DNA from 2 places in the Streptomyces sp. DT2A-34 genome. Region 2 is predicted to be linked to the other one. Evidence: riboswitches for the same ligand, from Rfam matches in the RefSeq annotation. Region 2 holds a riboswitch; the other holds the start of a gene.
The links. A riboswitch is a leader RNA that binds a small molecule or an ion and turns the genes downstream of it on or off. The one in region 2 is predicted to bind glycine.
Positions count from the first base shown of each region.

Region 1: it holds a riboswitch for glycine, as region 2 does, so the genes downstream of both, gcvP (aminomethyl-transferring glycine dehydrogenase) here and gcvT (glycine cleavage system aminomethyltransferase GcvT) in region 2, are expected to answer to the same signal.

Region 1 is NZ_JASTWJ010000001.1:8,607,573-8,616,238, reverse strand. Features, by position in the region: gene QQM39_RS38480 (hypothetical protein) at 91-543, shown strand; gene QQM39_RS38475 (molybdopterin-binding protein) at 627-1,046, shown strand; gene gcvP (aminomethyl-transferring glycine dehydrogenase) at 1,113-3,998, opposite strand; glycine riboswitch at 4,177-4,273, opposite strand; gene QQM39_RS38465 (PRC-barrel domain-containing protein) at 4,389-4,796, shown strand; gene QQM39_RS38460 (DNA polymerase IV) at 5,643-7,106, opposite strand; gene QQM39_RS38455 (MerR family transcriptional regulator) at 7,229-7,888, opposite strand; gene QQM39_RS38450 (bifunctional nuclease family protein) at 8,155-8,628, opposite strand.
Region 2 is NZ_JASTWJ010000001.1:2,831,358-2,840,023, forward strand. Features, by position in the region: gene QQM39_RS12270 (ABC transporter substrate-binding protein) at 1-1,402, opposite strand, end outside; gene QQM39_RS12275 (ABC transporter permease) at 1,440-2,438, opposite strand; gene QQM39_RS12280 (enhanced serine sensitivity protein SseB C-terminal domain-containing protein) at 2,801-3,601, opposite strand; gene QQM39_RS12285 (enhanced serine sensitivity protein SseB) at 3,776-4,579, opposite strand; gene QQM39_RS12290 (AAA family ATPase) at 4,661-5,335, opposite strand; glycine riboswitch at 5,505-5,603, shown strand; gene gcvT (glycine cleavage system aminomethyltransferase GcvT) at 5,768-6,889, shown strand; gene gcvH (glycine cleavage system protein GcvH) at 7,055-7,432, shown strand; gene glyA (serine hydroxymethyltransferase) at 7,448-8,666, shown strand, end outside.

The DNA.
Region 1 (8,666 bases), 5.8 Mb from region 2:
CCTACCGTCTGCACTGTGCCGTCCGGAGGAAGCAGACCGCGTCCGGCCCCGACCGGCGACCGCCACTGGCGTGTCAACGCTCGCTTCGCCATGGGCTGCGCTCTGGCCTTCCTCGGCATGGCCCTGCTGGTCGACTATGACGCGCAGACCCTGACCCCGCCCCGCGCCCTGCTGTGGCTGGTGCTGACGGCCGTGGTCTTCACGATCCTGCTCCCGCAGCGCGTGACCGCGGGCCCGGGATGGCTGGCGGTACGGGGGCTCGTACGACGGCAGGCGGTGCGCACGGACGCGCTGGTGACGGTACGGCAGTACGGCGACATCTCCGCGCACCTGACCCTGTGCGACACGGACGGCCGCCGCCTGGAACTGGACCCACGGATCCTCGTCGCCAACCCGCTGCTGTGGCACGAGGTGGACACCGGGGTACGCCGCTCACGCCAACGCGGGACGCTGCGCGAGGGCGCGGACGTACTGGAGCGGCTGGGGCATCAGATCGACGACGCGACGACGCAAGCGGTACTCAAGGCGTCGGGGATCTCCTGAACTCCGCACTACGGTAGGGACCGACCCAAAAGCCTCAATCAATAACAAACGCCCCTACCCCCACCACTTGCGAGGCGTCCTCCATGACCCTGAGCATCCGCAACCAACTCCCCGGCACGATCACCGCCATCACCCCCGGCGAGGTCATGGCAACGGTCAAGCTCCGCCTCACCGGCGGCCAGGACCTCACCGCGGCGATCACCCTGGAAGCCGTCGAGAACCTCGGCCTGGCCGAAGGCACCGCCGTGAACGCGCTCGTGAAAGCGACGGAGATCTCCCTCGCCACGGCTCCGATCGACGGCCTGTCCATCCGCAACCGGCTTCCCGGCAAGATCACCGGCATCGCCACGGGCGGCGCGATGGCGTCGGTCAAGGTCGCCGTGGAGGGCGGTGCCCTGACCGCGCTCATCACCAGGGACGCCACCACGGACCTCGCGCTCTCCCTCGGATCCCCGGTCGTCGCGCTCATCAAGGCGACGGAAGTGGCCCTGGCGACGGCGTGACACGGAAGGGCTCCGCCCGGCCCGGTACGGCCGGGGCGGAGCCCTTCCTTCACCTGTGTCTGTACGTCAGCCCTCGTACGCGTCCAGCGGCGGGCAGGAGCACACGAGATTGCGGTCGCCGAAGGCCTGGTCGATCCGGCGCACCGGCGGCCAGTACTTGTCGGCGGCCGCGACCCCGGCCGGGAACACGGCCTCCGCACGGCTGTATGCGTGCTCCCACTCCCCGCCCAGCGCCCCGGCGGTGTGCGGCGCGTTCCGCAGCGGGTTGTCGTCGGCGGGCCACTCCCCCGACCCGACCTTCTCGATCTCCGCACGGATGGCGATCATCGCCTCGCAGAACCGGTCCAGTTCGGTCAGGTCCTCGGACTCGGTCGGCTCGATCATCAGCGTCCCGGCCACCGGGAACGACATCGTCGGCGCGTGGAAGCCGTAGTCGATGAGCCGCTTGGCCACGTCGTCGACGCTCACACCGGTCGCCTTGGTCAGCGGCCGCAGATCGATGATGCACTCGTGCGCGACGAGCCCGCCGGGCCCGGTGTAGAGCACCGGGTAGTGCGGCTCCAGTCGCTTGGCGATGTAGTTGGCGGACAGCACGGCCACCTGCGTGGCCCGCTTGAGCCCCTCGCCGCCCATGAGCCGGACGTACGCCCACGAGATCGGCAGGATCCCGGCGGAACCCCAGGGCGCGGCCGAGATCGGCCCGACGCCCGTCTCCGGACCGGCCGCGGGCTGCAACGGGTGGTTCGGCAGATACGGCGCCAGATGCGCACGCACACCCACGGGCCCGACCCCCGGGCCGCCACCGCCATGCGGAATGCAGAAGGTCTTGTGCAGGTTCAGGTGCGAGACGTCACCACCGAAGTGCCCCGGCTTGGCAAGCCCCACCAGGGCGTTGAGGTTGGCACCGTCGACGTACACCTGCCCGCCGGCCTCGTGCACCTGCGCGCAGATGTCGGCGACGTGCTCCTCGAACACACCGTGCGTCGACGGGTACGTGATCATCAGCACCGACAGCTCGTCCCGGTACTGCTCGATCTTGGCCCGCAGGTCCTCGACGTCGATCTCACCGTCCTCGGCGGTCTTCACGACGACGACCTTCATGCCGGCCATGACGGCGCTGGCGGCGTTGGTCCCATGGGCGGAGGACGGAATCAGACACACGGTCCGCTGCTCGTCCCCGTTGGCCCGGTGGTATCCGCGTACGGCGAGCAGCCCGGCCAGCTCACCCTGCGAGCCGGCGTTGGGCTGCAGCGACACCTTGTCGTAGCCGGTGACCTCGGCGAGACGTTCCTCCAGCTCACGGATGAGCGTCAGATAGCCCTGCGCCTGCTCGGCCGGCGCGAAGGGGTGCAGCTGCCCGAACTCCGGCCAGGTGACCGGCTCCATCTCGGTCGTGGCGTTGAGCTTCATGGTGCAGGACCCGAGCGGGATCATGCCCCGGTCCAGCGCGTAGTCGCGGTCGGCGAGCCTGCGCAGGTAGCGCAGCATCGCGGTCTCGGAGCGGTTCTGGTGGAAGACGGGGTGCGTGAGGTAGTCGTCGCTGCGCAGCAGCCCGCCCGCGAGCGCGTCCTCGGTCACCGCGTCCAGCGCCTCGATGTCCCCCTCGACCCCGAACGCCGTCCATACGGCGCCCAGTTGGGCCCGCGTGGTGGTCTCGTCACAGGCGACGGACACGTGGTCGGCGTCGACGAGGTGCAGGTTGACGCCGTTCTGCCGGGCGGCGGCGACGATCTCGGCGGCCTTCGCAGGCACGCGCACGGTCAGCGTGTCGAAGTAGGAGCCGTGCACGACCTCGACCCCACCCGCCGTGAGACCCGCGGCGAGGAGGGAGGCGTACCGATGCGTCCGCCGGGCGATGCCCTTCAAACCCTCGGGCCCGTGGTACACGGCGTACATCCCGGCCATCACGGCGAGCAGCACCTGAGCGGTGCAGATGTTGCTGGTCGCCTTCTCGCGCCGGATGTGCTGCTCACGTGTCTGCAGGGCCAGCCGGTATGCCTTGTTCCCGTCCGCGTCCACGGACACACCCACGAGCCGCCCCGGCAGGCTGCGCGCGAACTTCTCGTGCACGGCCATGTAACCCGCGTGCGGCCCGCCGAAGCCCATCGGCACACCGAACCGCTGCGTCGTCCCGACCGCGATGTCCGCCCCGAGCTCACCGGGCGACTTCAGCAGCGTCAGCGCGAGCAGATCGGCGGCCACGGTGACGAGAGCACCGAGTTCATGGGCCTGCTCGATGACGGGCTTGATGTCCCGTACGACACCGGAGGCGCCCGGATACTGAAGGAGCACGCCGTTGATCTCACGGGAGGCGACGTCGGCCGGAATCCCGCCACTGAGGTCGGCGACGACGACCTCCACACCGGCCGGCTCGGCCCGGGTCTCGATCACGGCGACGGTCTGCGGCAGCACATCCGCGTCGACCAGGAACAGCCCCTTCTTGTTCTTGCCCATGCGCCGGGACAGGGCCACGGCCTCCGCCGCCGCCGTCCCCTCGTCGAGCAGCGAGGCACCGGAGGTCGGCAGCCCGGTGAGGTCGGCGACCATGGTCTGGAAGTTCAACAGGGCCTCGAGCCGCCCCTGAGAGATCTCCGGCTGGTACGGCGTATAGGCCGTGTACCAGGCAGGGTTCTCCATGACATTGCGCAGGATGACCGGCGGCGTGAAGGTCCCGTAGTACCCGAGCCCGATCATCGAGTCCAGCACCTGGTTGCGATCGGCGAGCGACCGCAGCTCGGCGAGCACCTCGGCCTCGGTACGCGCCCCCGGCAGATCGAGGGAGTCGGCATTCTTGATCACATCCGGCACCGCGGCGGCGGTGAGCTCATCGAGCGAGCCGTACCCGACGTGGGCCAGCATCTTGGCGCGAGCCTCGTGATCAGGACCGATATGACGCTGCTCGAAGGGGATCCCCTGTTCGAGCTCGGAGAGCGGAATGCGATGGGCGGTCATTACGGAGGCCTCCTGGTCTGACACGACCTTCGGGGGGCACCACGGCACGGGTACCCGGACGGCCTCCCCCTCTGTCATCTCAACCTGAGAGCTTCACCGGGATCGCCACAGGGGCTCCCGGTTTTCACCGTCGGTGAGAGCGGAAGCCGTCGGCTCCCGCCCTGCTTTCCAGAGTGACCTCGTCCGTGCGGTACGTGAGCCTGAGAGATTCCGGGGAGGATTTGCTCCTTCGGCGCCTCCGGATGGTGTCCGGAGGACTCTCCCGCACGGGGTCAGCAGCCGCTAGCAAGCCTACCAGCGGGGTCAACGCACGAACCTTCGAGTGGCCGGGCTCACCAAAGTGCCTTTTCGTAGTGCTTACGGATGGAGTTGCGACCAAGTGGAGGGCCCGTGCAGACCGACATCGATCCGCGCAACCTGATCGGCCGCAAGGCCTTCGACCGCAACGGCACCAAGATCGGCACCATCGACGAGGTCTACCTCGACGACGCGACCGGAGTGCCGGAATGGGCAGCGATACGCACCGGCCTGTTCTCCCGGGACGCCTTCGTCCCCCTGGAGCCCAGCGAAATGCTCGAGGGCAGCCTCCACGTCCCCTTCGACCGCGCCCTGATCAAGGACGCCCCCGACTTCGGCGTCGGCCGCCACCTCTCCCCCGAACAGGAACTCCAGCTCTACCACCACTACGGCCTCGACGTGGCCCCGCCCTCCCCACCCCCGGACCGAGACTTCGGCAACTTGGCAGGCACGGAAACCCCAGAAGACAACGGCCCCAGACCAACACACCCCCACCGCTGATCACACACGACCACACCAGGCAGCTACCCCCCGGCCCCCACCTCAGAACAGACCGCCCCACCAACCCACCTGCGGAAACCACCACAGGACGCACCGCCCGAGTGCCCATAGCCGCGCCTACCAGTGCAGGCCGCGCCGCCCCAGCCTCCGCAGCTACGATCCGCCCGGAGAGCGCAGCTGTGCCGACGGCCCCCTCCAGGACGAGCCGCCCAGCCTGCGCAGCTGCCGACGCCCCTACAGAACGAGCCGCCCCAGCAGTCAATGGCTGCGGGCGCCCCTACCGGTCGGGCCCGCCCCAGCAGGCAGCTGCGCGCAGCGGCGGAAGGCGCCGTCGCCTCAACGTGCGTATCGCCGCATACCCCCTACAGGACGACCCGGCCACCGGGCGTAGCTGCGCACGGCACTACACAGGCGCAGCCCCAGCGGCAGCTCCGCGCAGTTGCAGGAGGCGCCACCGCCCGAGCCTGCAACGCCGCGGACGGCCCCACAGGACGGCCTGCCGAGCGTGTAGCCGCGGACGGCCCCCTGCAGGACGGCCTGCCCCAGCGTGCGTAGTCCGCGCACAGCCTCTACAGGACCGCCCGCCCACCGTGCACAGCTACGCACGCCCTGCACACCGGACCGCTCCAGCGGCCACAACTGCCAAAACCACTGCACGAGGAGTCGCCCCCACCAGCCATAGCTGCGGCTGCGGCACAAGGCCGCCGCTCAACGTACGTAGCTGCGGGCAGTCGTGCCGCTGGGGCGGCACGGGTGGGCGCAGCGGCACCCCGCCAGCGCGGGCAAGCGCCCCCACCCCACGGCGCCCTCCACGCCACCGCACGGCAGCGTCCACCCCCGCACCTCCTATCCAGACGCCACAGGCACCTCCCCCACGCCCCCACCATCCCCTTCCGGCAATCCGAAGTCCCCCACCTCTAAAACCCCACCAGTCCCGGAGTCCCCGCGCCCCCCACCCCCTCCATGTCTCCTCCGCACCAACGGCAACGGATCCGCCGCCTCCAACCCCGGATCGTCAACCCGAAACGTCCGCACCCGCCCCGGCTCCGACGACTCAGGCGTCTCAAACCGCACCGTCACCCGCCCAAGCCCGCTCCCCTGCACCCACCCATGCCCGTACTCGGCATGCCGCACATCGTGCCCCGCAGGCCACCGCCGCTCGACAGGCACAGACTGCCGCTCCTCCGCAGGCTCCTCGTGGTCGTCGCCCTCCTCCTCGGAGTGCTCAACCTGCTCCCCCGCGGCCTGCGCGAACAGATCCTCCTGCGTGTAGTCGGCCAACGCACTGACCCCAACCCCCAGCAGCCGTACACCCCCCGTCGTGTCCACGGAATCCAGCAGCCGCGCCGCAGCCTCCCGCACCACCGCCGGATCATCCGTGGGCCCACGCAGCGTCTCGGAACGGGTCAACGTGGAGAAGTCGTACCGCCGCACCTTCAGCACGATGGTCCGCCCGGACAACCCCGCCCCCCGCAACCGCCGCACACAACGATCGGCGAGCCGCTGCACCTCCAGGCCCACCCGAACCCGGTCGTGAATGTCCACGTCATACGTGTCCTCGACCGACACCGACTTGGCCTCCCGCTCGGCCACCACCGGCCGCTCGTCGTGCGCCAGCGCCATGGCGTACAGGGCATGCCCATGAGCCTTGCCCAGCAGCCGAACGAGCTCGTCCTCACCCGCCTCGGCGATCTCCTCGACCGTGTGGATCCCGGCCCGCCGCAGATGATCCCCCGTCGCCGGCCCCACCCCCGGCAACGTCCGCACGGACATCGGCCCGAGCAACGCCCGCTCGGTCCCGGGCTCGATCACCACCAGCCCATCGGGCTTGGCCTGCTCCGAGGCGATCTTCGCCAGCATCTTGGACGCGGCCAGCCCCACCGACCCCGCGAGCCCGGTGACCGCCCGTATGTCGGCGCGCAGCTTCGCCCCGACCAGCCGCGCGGATCCCTCGTCCCAGGCCGCTCCCGCGGCCTCCAGATCCACGAAGGCCTCGTCCAGGCTCAGCGGCTCCACCAGCGGCGACAGCTCCCGCAGCAGCGCCATCACCTGCTCGCTGACGTCACGGTAGATCCCGAAGCGCGGCACGAGATACGCGGCATTCGGCGCCAGTCGGCGAGCCTGCGCCATGGGCATCGCCGAGTGAACCCCGAACACCCGAGCCTCGTAGGACGCGGTGGCCACGACTCCCCGAGGCCCGAGCCCGCCCACGATCACAGCCTTCCCGCGCAGGCTCGGCTTGGATGCCTGCTCCACCGAAGCGTAGAAGGCATCCATGTCGAGATGCAGGATCGTAGGCGCGTTCCTCACATCTACGATGCTGCCTCACGCCACTGACAATGCCCTGCTACGACCGCCTGGTCCGCGATCCGCCGGACCTCGCCCTACGCCCGACCCCCGCGAGGCACGCTGTCGAAGGCCACAAGGACCGCTCAGCCGGCCCGGTTACGCCGCCGAGCCAGCTCATCGGCCGGATTGTGCCCGACCAGAGTCTCCCCGGTGTCGATCCGCTCCCCGTGCAGCTGCGACAAGGCGCTCTCGACGTCCCGCCACACCACACCCACGGCGATCCCGAAGATCCCCTGCCCACCCTGGAGCAGCGCATGGACCTCGTCCGGCGAGGTGCACTCGTAGACCGTCGCACCGTCGCTCATCAGCGTCATGCGCTCCAGATCACAAAAGCCCCGCTCCCGCAGATGCTGCACGGCGGTACGGATGTTCTGCAGCGACACACCGGTGTCGAGGAACCGCTTGACGATCTTCAGGACGACGACGTCCCGGAAGCTGTAAAGCCGCTGGGTCCCCGACCCGTACGCGGGCCGCACGCTCGGCTCGACGAGGCCGGTGCGGGCCCAGTAGTCCAGTTGCCGGTACGTGATGCCGGCGGCCGCACACGCCGTCGGACCGCGGTAGCCGATCTGCTCGGTCTCCATGGACGCCGCCCCTCCGCCACTGCTCGGCACGGCCGTCGGTCGCTGCGCAGCGTGATCGGCCGCGCTGCCCTGAAGCGGGCTCTGAAGCGGGTACGGGCCGCTTGCCCCGAAACTGCGTCCGGGGGCACCCCCAGCCGTACCGTCGCCGCTGCTTCTCACGCCGACCTCCGTCCTTGACCTGCCTTCTCGACGGTAGGCAGTCACCAGGGGTGCGTCAACGATCGCCACACTCGGCACGCCGAGTGATAATCACCCTAGGAGTGGTTTCCCGTACCCCACCGCGGGGAAAGGCTAGCCGAATGCGCTCGGAGCAAGGCGTAGGACGCTCGCGCTCGCCGCTGGCAAATACCGGCATTTGAGCCGTAACCGACTGTGGGCCGCACCCCCACGGACCGCGAGTCCGCCGGGCCGCCGCCCACGTCGCCTCACTGACTGCTGGTGCCGAAGTCTTCGGGCGAGATCTGGTCGAGGAACTCGCGGAACTTCTCCACCTCGTCCTCCTGCTCGTCCGGGATAGCGATGCCCGCGTCGTCGAGCACCCCGTCGCTGCCGTAGATCGGCGTTCCGGTGCGCAGGGCCAGCGCTATGGCATCGGACGGGCGGGCGCTCACCTCGACGCCGCTGGCGAAGACCAGCTCGGCGTAGAAGACGCCCTCACGCAGGTCCGTGATGCGTACCTCGGTGAGCTCCTGGCCGACGGCCTCCAGCACGTCCTTGAACAGGTCGTGGGTCAGCGGTCGCGCGGGGGCCATGCCCTGCTGGGCGAAGGCGATGGCCGTCGCCTCCCCGGGCCCGATCCAGATGGGGAGGTAGCGGTCGCCTCCCACTTCGCGCAGGAGCACGATCGGTTGGTTGGAGGGCATTTCGACCCGGACACCTACGACATCGAGCTCGTTCACACAGCAACCCTAGGCCGTGCTCGGGACGTTTGGGTAGT
Region 2 (8,666 bases):
ACGACGGCACACCCGCGTAGTCGGTGAAGTACTTGCCCGACGGGAACTGCTTCAGGCTGGCGTTGATACCGACCTTCTTCAGCGAGTCGATGATCGCGGTGGCCGCGTCGACCTCCTGCGGACGGTCGCTGCGCGCCGAGATGTTGGTGGTGATGCTCGTCTTGCCGCAGGCCTGCAGCTGCTCCTTGGCCTTGGCGACGTCGCCCTTGTTGCCCTTGGTGGCGTAGACGTCCTGCTTCTGGTAGCCGGGGATGTCCGGCGGCAGAACGGTGGTGGCGACGTCACCGCGGATCGGGCCACCCTCGGCGGTCTGCACGGAGACCTTGTTGATGGCGTACTGGACGGCCTTGCGGCACTCGACCTTGTCGAACGGTGCGACCTGGTTGTTGATCGCCAGGTAGACCAGGCGGCCACCGTAGGTGTTGTCCGTGTTGGCCTTCAGGGAGGCGTCGTTGACGACCTTGGCCTGGGTCGCGGCCTGGACACCCGTACCGGCGAGGTCGATCGCGTCACCGGCCTGGACGTCCTGGTCGATGGTCTCCGGGTTGACCTTCAGCTTGACGACGATCTTGTCCGGGTACTGCTTGCGCAGCGGGTCCGTCTTCGGGTCCCAGTTCTCGTTGCGGACGAGGACGGCCTGCTTGCCCTCGTCGTAGCTCTGGAACTTGTAGGAGCCCGAGGACACGATGCTCTTGACGTAGTCGATGCCCTTGTCCTTGGCCTGGGGCACCGGAGCCGTCTGCGGCGTCGCGACCAGGTAGTCGAACTCCTGGAAGGCGCGGTTGAGATGGAAGACGATCGTGGTGTCGTCCGGCGTCTCGATGGACGACAGGCCCTTGGCGCTCTTGTCCTTGTAGGGGCCCTTGTACTTGTCGCCGTCCGCCATGAACTGCTGGAAGTAGTTCGGGCCGAGGGAGAGCACGTCACGCGCGAAGTTGGAGCGCTCGACGGCGTACTTGACGTCCTTCGAGGTGATCGGCGTGCCGTCCTGGTACTTCAGGCCCGAACGCAGCTTGTACGTCCAGGTCTTGCCGCCGTCGCTGGGCTCACCGGGGCTCGCCGCGAGGTCCGGGACCAGCTCGTTGCCGGCCTCGCCCGCGGCGGGCTTGAACGTCATCAGCGGGCGGGCGTAGAGCCGGCTGAGGTTGTACATGTACGCGTAGTACGTGTTGCCGGGGTCGAAGGAGTCCGGGACGTCGGAGAGCTCGTAGGTGACCGTCCCGCCCTTCTGGGTGGAGGCGTTGACGACACCCTTGGTCGCTGCGTTGGCCCCAGCCGACTTGTTTCCGTTCTCACTGCCGTCATCGGCCTTGCTGCATGCCGAGAGCAGCAGGCTCGCACTGCCGATAGCCGCAACCGCGGCCAGCGTTGACCTTCGCATGATGGTCCGCTTCCCCTCCATTGTTGGAAACCTGTTGGACTCGCACCGCGGCCGCGGGTCAGCGGCTGCGCGGGTCGAGAGCGTCACGGAGACCGTCGCCGAGCAGGTTGAATGCCAGGACGGTCACGAAGATGGCCAGACCGGGCACGATCATGAACTGCGGGTCGACCTGGTAGTAGTCGACCGCTTGGTTGATCATGCCGCCCCAGGACGCCTGCGGGGGCTGGATGCCGACGCCGAGGAAGCTCAGGGACGCCTCGAAGAGGATGTTGGTCGGGATGAGCAGCGTCGAGTAGACGATGATCGGGCCGACGAGGTTCGGCAGCAGCTCCCGGAAGAGGATGTAGGGCCCCTTGGCCCCCATCCCCCGCGAGGCGTCGACGAACTCCCGCTCGCGCAGGGCCAGCGTCTGGCCGCGCACGATACGGCCCAGGTAGGGCCAGTTGAAGAAGCCGATGACGAAGATCAGCACGGTGATGTGCAGCGGCAGGCCCTCCAGCCCGAAGGCACCGCCCTGCAGGGTGGCCGAGATGGCGATGGCGAACAGCAGCAGAGGGAAGGCCAGGAAGGTGTCCATCATCCGGCTGATGATCGTGTCGACCCGGCCGCCGTAGTAGCCGGCCACTACACCGAGGACCGCGCCGATCGTGTTGGACAGGATCGTGGCGCCGAAGGCGACGACCAGCGAGACCCAGGAGCCCTCGAGGATGCGGGTGGCGATGTCGCGGCCGAACTTCGGCTCGACACCGAGCGGGTGCTCCCAGCTCATGCCACCGAAGTCGCCCTTGGGCAGCGAGGTGTTGGGGTCGATCAGGTCCTGGTTCAGGGCGTTCGGGTCCAGTCCGAAGAGGGCCTGGATGGGTCGGGAGAGCACCGCCAGCAGGATCAGCAGGATGACGATGACGCCTCCGGCGACCGCCACCTTGTCCTTCTTGAAACGGGTCCAGGCGATCTGCCCGAGAGACCGGCCCTCGATCTGCTTGGACTCGACACCCTTCAGCACGGCCTCGGGCTGGGCCTCGGCCTGCGATCCGGTGGTCTCGATCGGTGCCGTCACGGTGAGTCTGACCCCTCTCGGCCGACGGTTGTCGGCCCCCCTGGCTGCCGCTGTAGCGGTTGCTTCCACTCGTACACAGGACCGACCGGCCCGTGTCTAGCGGGGAGTCTTCAACGCTTTGGCGATCTGTTGCCAGAGTTGGCGGGGAAAGGATGCGCAACCGTGATGCTGTCTGGTGGGTTCCGTTATTCGAACAGCGGGTAACGACGGCCGGACGGGACCCAGTTGGGGCGTATGAGGATGGACCGGGATCTTCCGATCGTATCTACGCGCGGAGATCTACCTGCGAAACCGAAGTCGGAAGCCGCTTACGGCTACGACAGCCGGGCTGCGGACTGAACAGTAGGTTAGCCGCCGGATGATCAGTAACGGCCCTGTGCCGGTGGGTAGCCGTAGCCGGCGGCCGGCGCCTGCGCGGGGGCGGGGGCGTGTGCCTCGCGGTCGTAGAAGGGGCGGGCGCTCGCCCGCATCCACATGGCGACCGGGTCGTACTCGTCCGACATCGCCACGGTCGACACCGGCAGCCCGTCCGGACACGCGCCGATCGACTGCGACATCATCGAGCGCACCGAGTCCACGGCGGGCGGGCTGGTGTCGTACACGTCGAGCCCGATGGCGAGATACGGCGCGCCGAGCGCCGGCTGCACCCAGGCGCGGCGCAGAGAGCGGACGGCCGGGGTGCGGTGGGCGTTCTGCGCGAGCAGGGCGTAGAACTGCGGGATCTCGATACCGGGCTCGGACAGGCGCAGGGGGCCCGCGGGCTGGCGGTCCAGGCCGGTGGCGATGCGGCGCAGGTCGAGCCACGGGATGCCGACGCCGCCGCCCGGGGCGTGCGGGTTCAGCCAGAGACCGTAGTGGTCCGGGTAGAGGGTGCGGGCCACGTCGACTCCGTCGACGACCTCGTACGAGCGGTTCCAGCCGCTGGCCGACAGCTCCTGTGCGGAGGTGACGCACGGGGCGTAGCCGTGGCCGTCGACCTCCATGTTTCCGTACTGGGCGTCCGGGGAGCCGGCCTGGCCGTGCCACAGCAGCATCCAGACCTGGCCGGTGGACGGGGTCGCGAGCGCGCGCAGGAGGGCCTCGTAGGCGTCGTAGCGCCCGGGCGTCACCTGGCGCAGCATGTGCTCGACCTGTCCGGTCGAGGTGGTGCCGCTCGCGCTCACCTTTTACCGCCCCTTCGGGAAACAGCCGTTTTCGCAACCAGCTTAAGCGTTGAGAACTCGGGACTTGATGTGGTCTGCGGGCTGCGGGTCGCGTGTGGCTTGTCGCGCCCACGCGGCGGAGCCGCACGTCGATACAGCCCCGCGCCCCTCAAGGGGTGCTGGCCCCGAGGGACGTTACGAGTTCCGCTGGTAGAAGGGCCGTACCTTTGCGCGCATCCACTCGATCACCGGGTCCTGGGCCACGTCCAACAGGACCAGGTTGACCGGCCACTGGGCCGGGGCCCGGCCCAGGGCTCGGGCGAGGGCGTCCATGGGGGCGGCGCGCAGGTCGCCCTCCCAGTGGGAGAGTTCCACGCCTATGAACATCACCGGGTCGGCCGTCTCGATCGCCGCGAGGCAGCGGCGGGCCGTCACGACCACGCCGGTTTCGGCGAACTCGGCCGACGCCGCCGCGAGGAAGTCGATCGGGTCGTCCTGCCAGTCGGGCTCGTAGAGCTTGACGCGGCCGCCGGAGTTGAGGCCGTCCAGCGGAGTGCGGCCCACCCGGCACAGGTCGGCCACCGCCGCCGGGGGCAGCGGAACGCCGACCACGCCGTCCGGATTCAGGGCGATGCCCACCTGCGGGGGCAGACCGCGGGCGAACTCCACGGCGGGGGCGACGGTGTACGACATGTGGGAGCCGGCGACCTGGCGGAACTGTTCCTCGGAGCTGAAGACGGGGACGTACGCCTGGCCCCCGATCTCCACCGTGGGCAGGTCCAGCGGGCCGCTGTGCGGGCCGCCGCCGCCCGGCAGGGGCACCCAGACGAAGCTGCGGCCCAGCACCTCGATGATCCGGCCGCCCGCCGAGGGCACGCCGAGGGAGGCCGAGAGCACCTCCTCCAGTTCGTTGCCGGGCCACCCGCCGTGTGGCTGGGGGTGTGCCGGTGCCGGGAAGTCCGCGGGGAGGTCCGCCGGGAGATCCGCTGGGAAGTCCATCTGCTCTCAACCGCCTGCTGTGAACCGCTGCTGTGGCTCAAAAGGCTAGCGGGTGACCACTCCCTGCAGGTCTACGGCCGCTCAGGCCGTGAAGTCGATCCGGCGCAGGACGTCCGCCGCCTCCCGGTCGATCAGCACCGCCGAGGCGCAGCCCTGGGGCAGGTGGCCCTTCTCCACCGAGTGCAGCAGGTGGGCGGCCGCTCTGCGGTGGCGCAGGAAGGCATAGCGGGAGACGCCCCGGCCGCGTTCGCGCTGGCCCTCCAGGGCGGTGCCCGGGGGGACGTCGAGCAGCAGCAGGTGCAGGGTGCCGCCGCGGCGGCGGGCCTCGCGGGCCAGCCAGCCGCGCACCCAGGCCTGCGTACCGCAGTCGTGCACGACGACGCCCTCGCCGGAGCGCAGGGCTCGGCGCAGTCCGGCGTAGTGCGCCATGCGGACCAGGGGGCGGTAGACGGCGTAGGGGAGGAAGCGGGGCATGCGGGCGGCCCAGCGGTCCCGGGTGTCCTGGGAGTCGACGCGGGTGCCCTTCACGGTCCGGCGCATCAGCGTCGACTTGCCGCTGCCGGGCAGGCCGGTGATCACCACGAGGTCCTCGGGCCCGAAGAGCAGGGCGTGCGGGCTGTGGCCGGAACGCTCGCGCAGGTCGCGGACCACGGGTGCGAGGTGCGTACCGCGGGCTTCGGCGGCCGGGGCCGCGGGCTGCTTGGGCAGCGCGATGCCCGAGGTCGTGGCGTACGCCGTCGTGCGGTTCACCGTCATCGTCCTCCTCCGGGGTCAGGGGTACCCATCCCCACTGAGCGTAAAGAGAAGGTAATAGAGGATCTCTCGGTTTTTGTTCGCTTCCCGCCACAAGCCGGTTACAGACGCGGCCTGCCGCAGAACCGTCCCGGCATGCAATGATGTGCGCGCCAACTGCATACCGGCCGTTTGAATCCGCGCGGGAGAGTCCCTGGCAGTGCATCGCCGGGGCGCCGAAGGAGCAAGTCCCTCCCTTGAATCTCTCAGGCCCCGTTACCGCGCGGGCGAGGCACATCTGAAAAGCGGGCCGCTGCCTCTCTCTTCGAGAGGCGTGGCTCCACCCAAGGTGCAAACCGTGATCGTCCCTGTGGCGGTCGTGGCGAACCTCTCAGGTTCCGATGACAGATGGGGAGGAACGACCTCGCCCGTCATCCCTTGGGAGACAACCGTCCGATGAGCAGTACAGAAGAACTCCGTCACACCGCGCTCGATGCCCTGCATCGCTCGCTCGGCGCGACGATGACCGACTTCGCCGGCTGGGACATGCCCCTGCGCTACGGCTCCGAGCGCGACGAGCACAACGCCGTACGTACCAGGGCCGGCCTGTTCGACCTCTCCCACATGGGCGAGATCACCGTGACGGGGCCCGAGGCGGCTCAGCTGCTGAACTACGCCCTCGTCGGCGACATCGCCTCCGTCGGCGTGGGCCGCGCCCGCTACACCATGATCTGCCGGGCCGACGGCGGCATCCTGGACGACCTGATCGTCTACCGGCTCGCCGAGACCGAGTACATGATCGTCGCCAACGCCTCCAACGCCCAGGTCGTGCTGGACGCGCTGACCGAGCGGGTGACCGGCTTCGACGCCGAGGTGCGCGACGACCGGGACGCCTACGCGCTGATCGCCGTCCAGGGACCGGAGTCCCCCGGCATCCTGAAGTCCCTCACCGACGCCGACCTCGACGGCCTGAAGTACTACGCCGGCCTGCCCGGCACCGTCGCCGGCGTGCCCGCCCTCATCGCGCGCACCGGTTACACCGGCGAGGACGGCTTCGAGCTGTTCGTGAGGCCGGAGCACGCCGTCGAGCTGTGGCAGGCGCTGACCGAGGCGGGCGAGGGCGTCGGCCTGGTCCCGTGCGGGCTCTCCTGCCGGGACACGCTGCGCCTGGAGGCGGGCATGCCGCTGTACGGCCATGAGCTGTCGACCTCCCTCACCCCCTTCGACGCCGGGCTCGGCCGGGTGGTGAAGTTCGAGAAGGAGGGCGACTTCGTGGGGCGTGAGGCGCTGGCCGCGGCAGCCTCCCGTGCCTCGGAGAATCCGCCGCGCGTCCTGGTCGGCCTGGTCGCCGAGGGGCGTCGCGTCCCGCGCGCCGGGTACCCGGTCGTCGCCGGCGGCGCGGTCATCGGCGAGGTCACCTCGGGTGCCCCCTCCCCCACGCTGGGCAAGCCGATCGCCATGGCGTACGTCGACGCGGCGCACTCGGCGCCGGGCACGGCCGGGGTCGGCGTGGACATCCGCGGCAGCCATGAGCCGTACGAGGTCGTGGCGCTGCCGTTCTACAAGCGGCAGAAGTAACGCCGGAAGCACCACACTGGCCGGGAACCGGAAGCACCGGACTGGCCGAGAAGTACAGACCGACAGCGGCCCGTGCGTGACCCTGCGCACATTTCCGCTGCTCACGCACGTTTCCAGCAGTCCCCCATTCCTCACCACTCCCGCGCGTACAGGAGAATTCAGGCCATGAGCAACCCCCAGCAGCTGCGCTACAGCAAGGAGCACGAGTGGCTGTCGAGCGCCGAGGACGGCGTCGCGACGGTCGGCATCACCGAGTTCGCGGCCAACGCGCTCGGCGATGTCGTCTACGCTCAGCTCCCCGAGGTCGGCTCGACCGTGACCGCGGGTGACACCTGCGGCGAGCTGGAGTCGACCAAGTCGGTCTCGGACCTGTACTCCCCGGTCACCGGCGAGATCACCGAGATCAACGAGGACGTGGTGAACGACCCGGCGCTGGTGAACTCCGCCCCCTTCGAGGGCGGCTGGCTGTTCAAGGTACGCGTCACGGAGGAGCCGGCCGACCTGCTCTCCGCCGACGAGTACGACGCCCACACCACCGGCTGAGGAGCCGTATCCCCCATGTCTGACAAGTCGCTTCTGAACACGCCCCTGCACGAGCTGGACCCGGCCATCGCCGCCGCGCTCGACGCCGAGCTGGAGCGCCAGCAGTCCACCCTGGAGATGATCGCCTCCGAGAACTTCGCGCCGGTCGCGGTCATGGAGGCACAGGGCTCGGTCGCCACCAACAAGTACGCCGAGGGCTACCCGGGCCGGCGCTACTACGGCGGCTGCGAGCACGTCGACGTCGCCGAGCAGATCGCCATCGACCGGGTCAAGGAACTGTTCGGCGCCGAGTACGCCAACGTCCAGCCCCACTCCGGCGCCTCCGCCAACCAGGCCGCCCTGTTCGCTCTGGCCCAGCCCGGCGACACCATCCTCGGCCTGGACCTGGCCCACGGCGGCCACCTCACCCACGGGATGCGGCTGAACTTCTCCGGCAAGCAGTTCAAGGTCGTCCCGTACCACGTGGACGACTCCGGCCTGGTGGACATGGCCGAGGTCGAGCGGCTCGCCAAGGAGCACCGGCCGAAGGTGATCATCGCGGGCTGGTCGGCGTACCCGCGGCAGCTGGACTTCGCCGAGTTCCGCCGGATCGCCGACGAGGTCGAGGCGTACCTGTGGGTCGACATGGCGCACTTCGCGGGCCTGGTGGCCGCCGGTCTCCACCCGAACCCGGTCGAGTACGCGGACGTCGTCACCTCCACCACCCACAAGACGCTGGGCGGCCCGCGCGGCGGCATCATCCTCGCGAAGAAGGACTTCGCGAAGAAGCTGAACTCGTCCGTCTTCCCGGGCTTCCAGGGCGGCCCCCTGGAGCACGTGATCGCGGCCAAGGCGGTCTCCTTCAAGGTCGCCGCTAGCGAGGAGTTCAAGGAGCGTCAGCGTCGTACGATCGAGGGCGCGAAGATCCTCGCCGAGCGGCTGACGGCCGACGACGCGCGTGCGGCCGGCGTGAACGTCCTGTCCGGCGGCACCGACGTGCACCTGATCCTGGTCGACCTGCGCGAGTCCGAGCTGGACGGCCAGCAGGCCGAGGACCGCCTGCACGAGGTCGGCATCACGGTCAACCGCAACGCCGTCCCGAACGACCCGCGCCCGCCGATGGTGACGTCGGGCCTGCGCATCGGCACGCCCGCCCTGGCCACCCGTGGCTTCGAGGCCGAGGACTTCACCGAGGTCGCGGACGTGATCGCCGAGACGCTCAAGCCGTCCTACGACGCCGAGTCCCTCAAGGCCC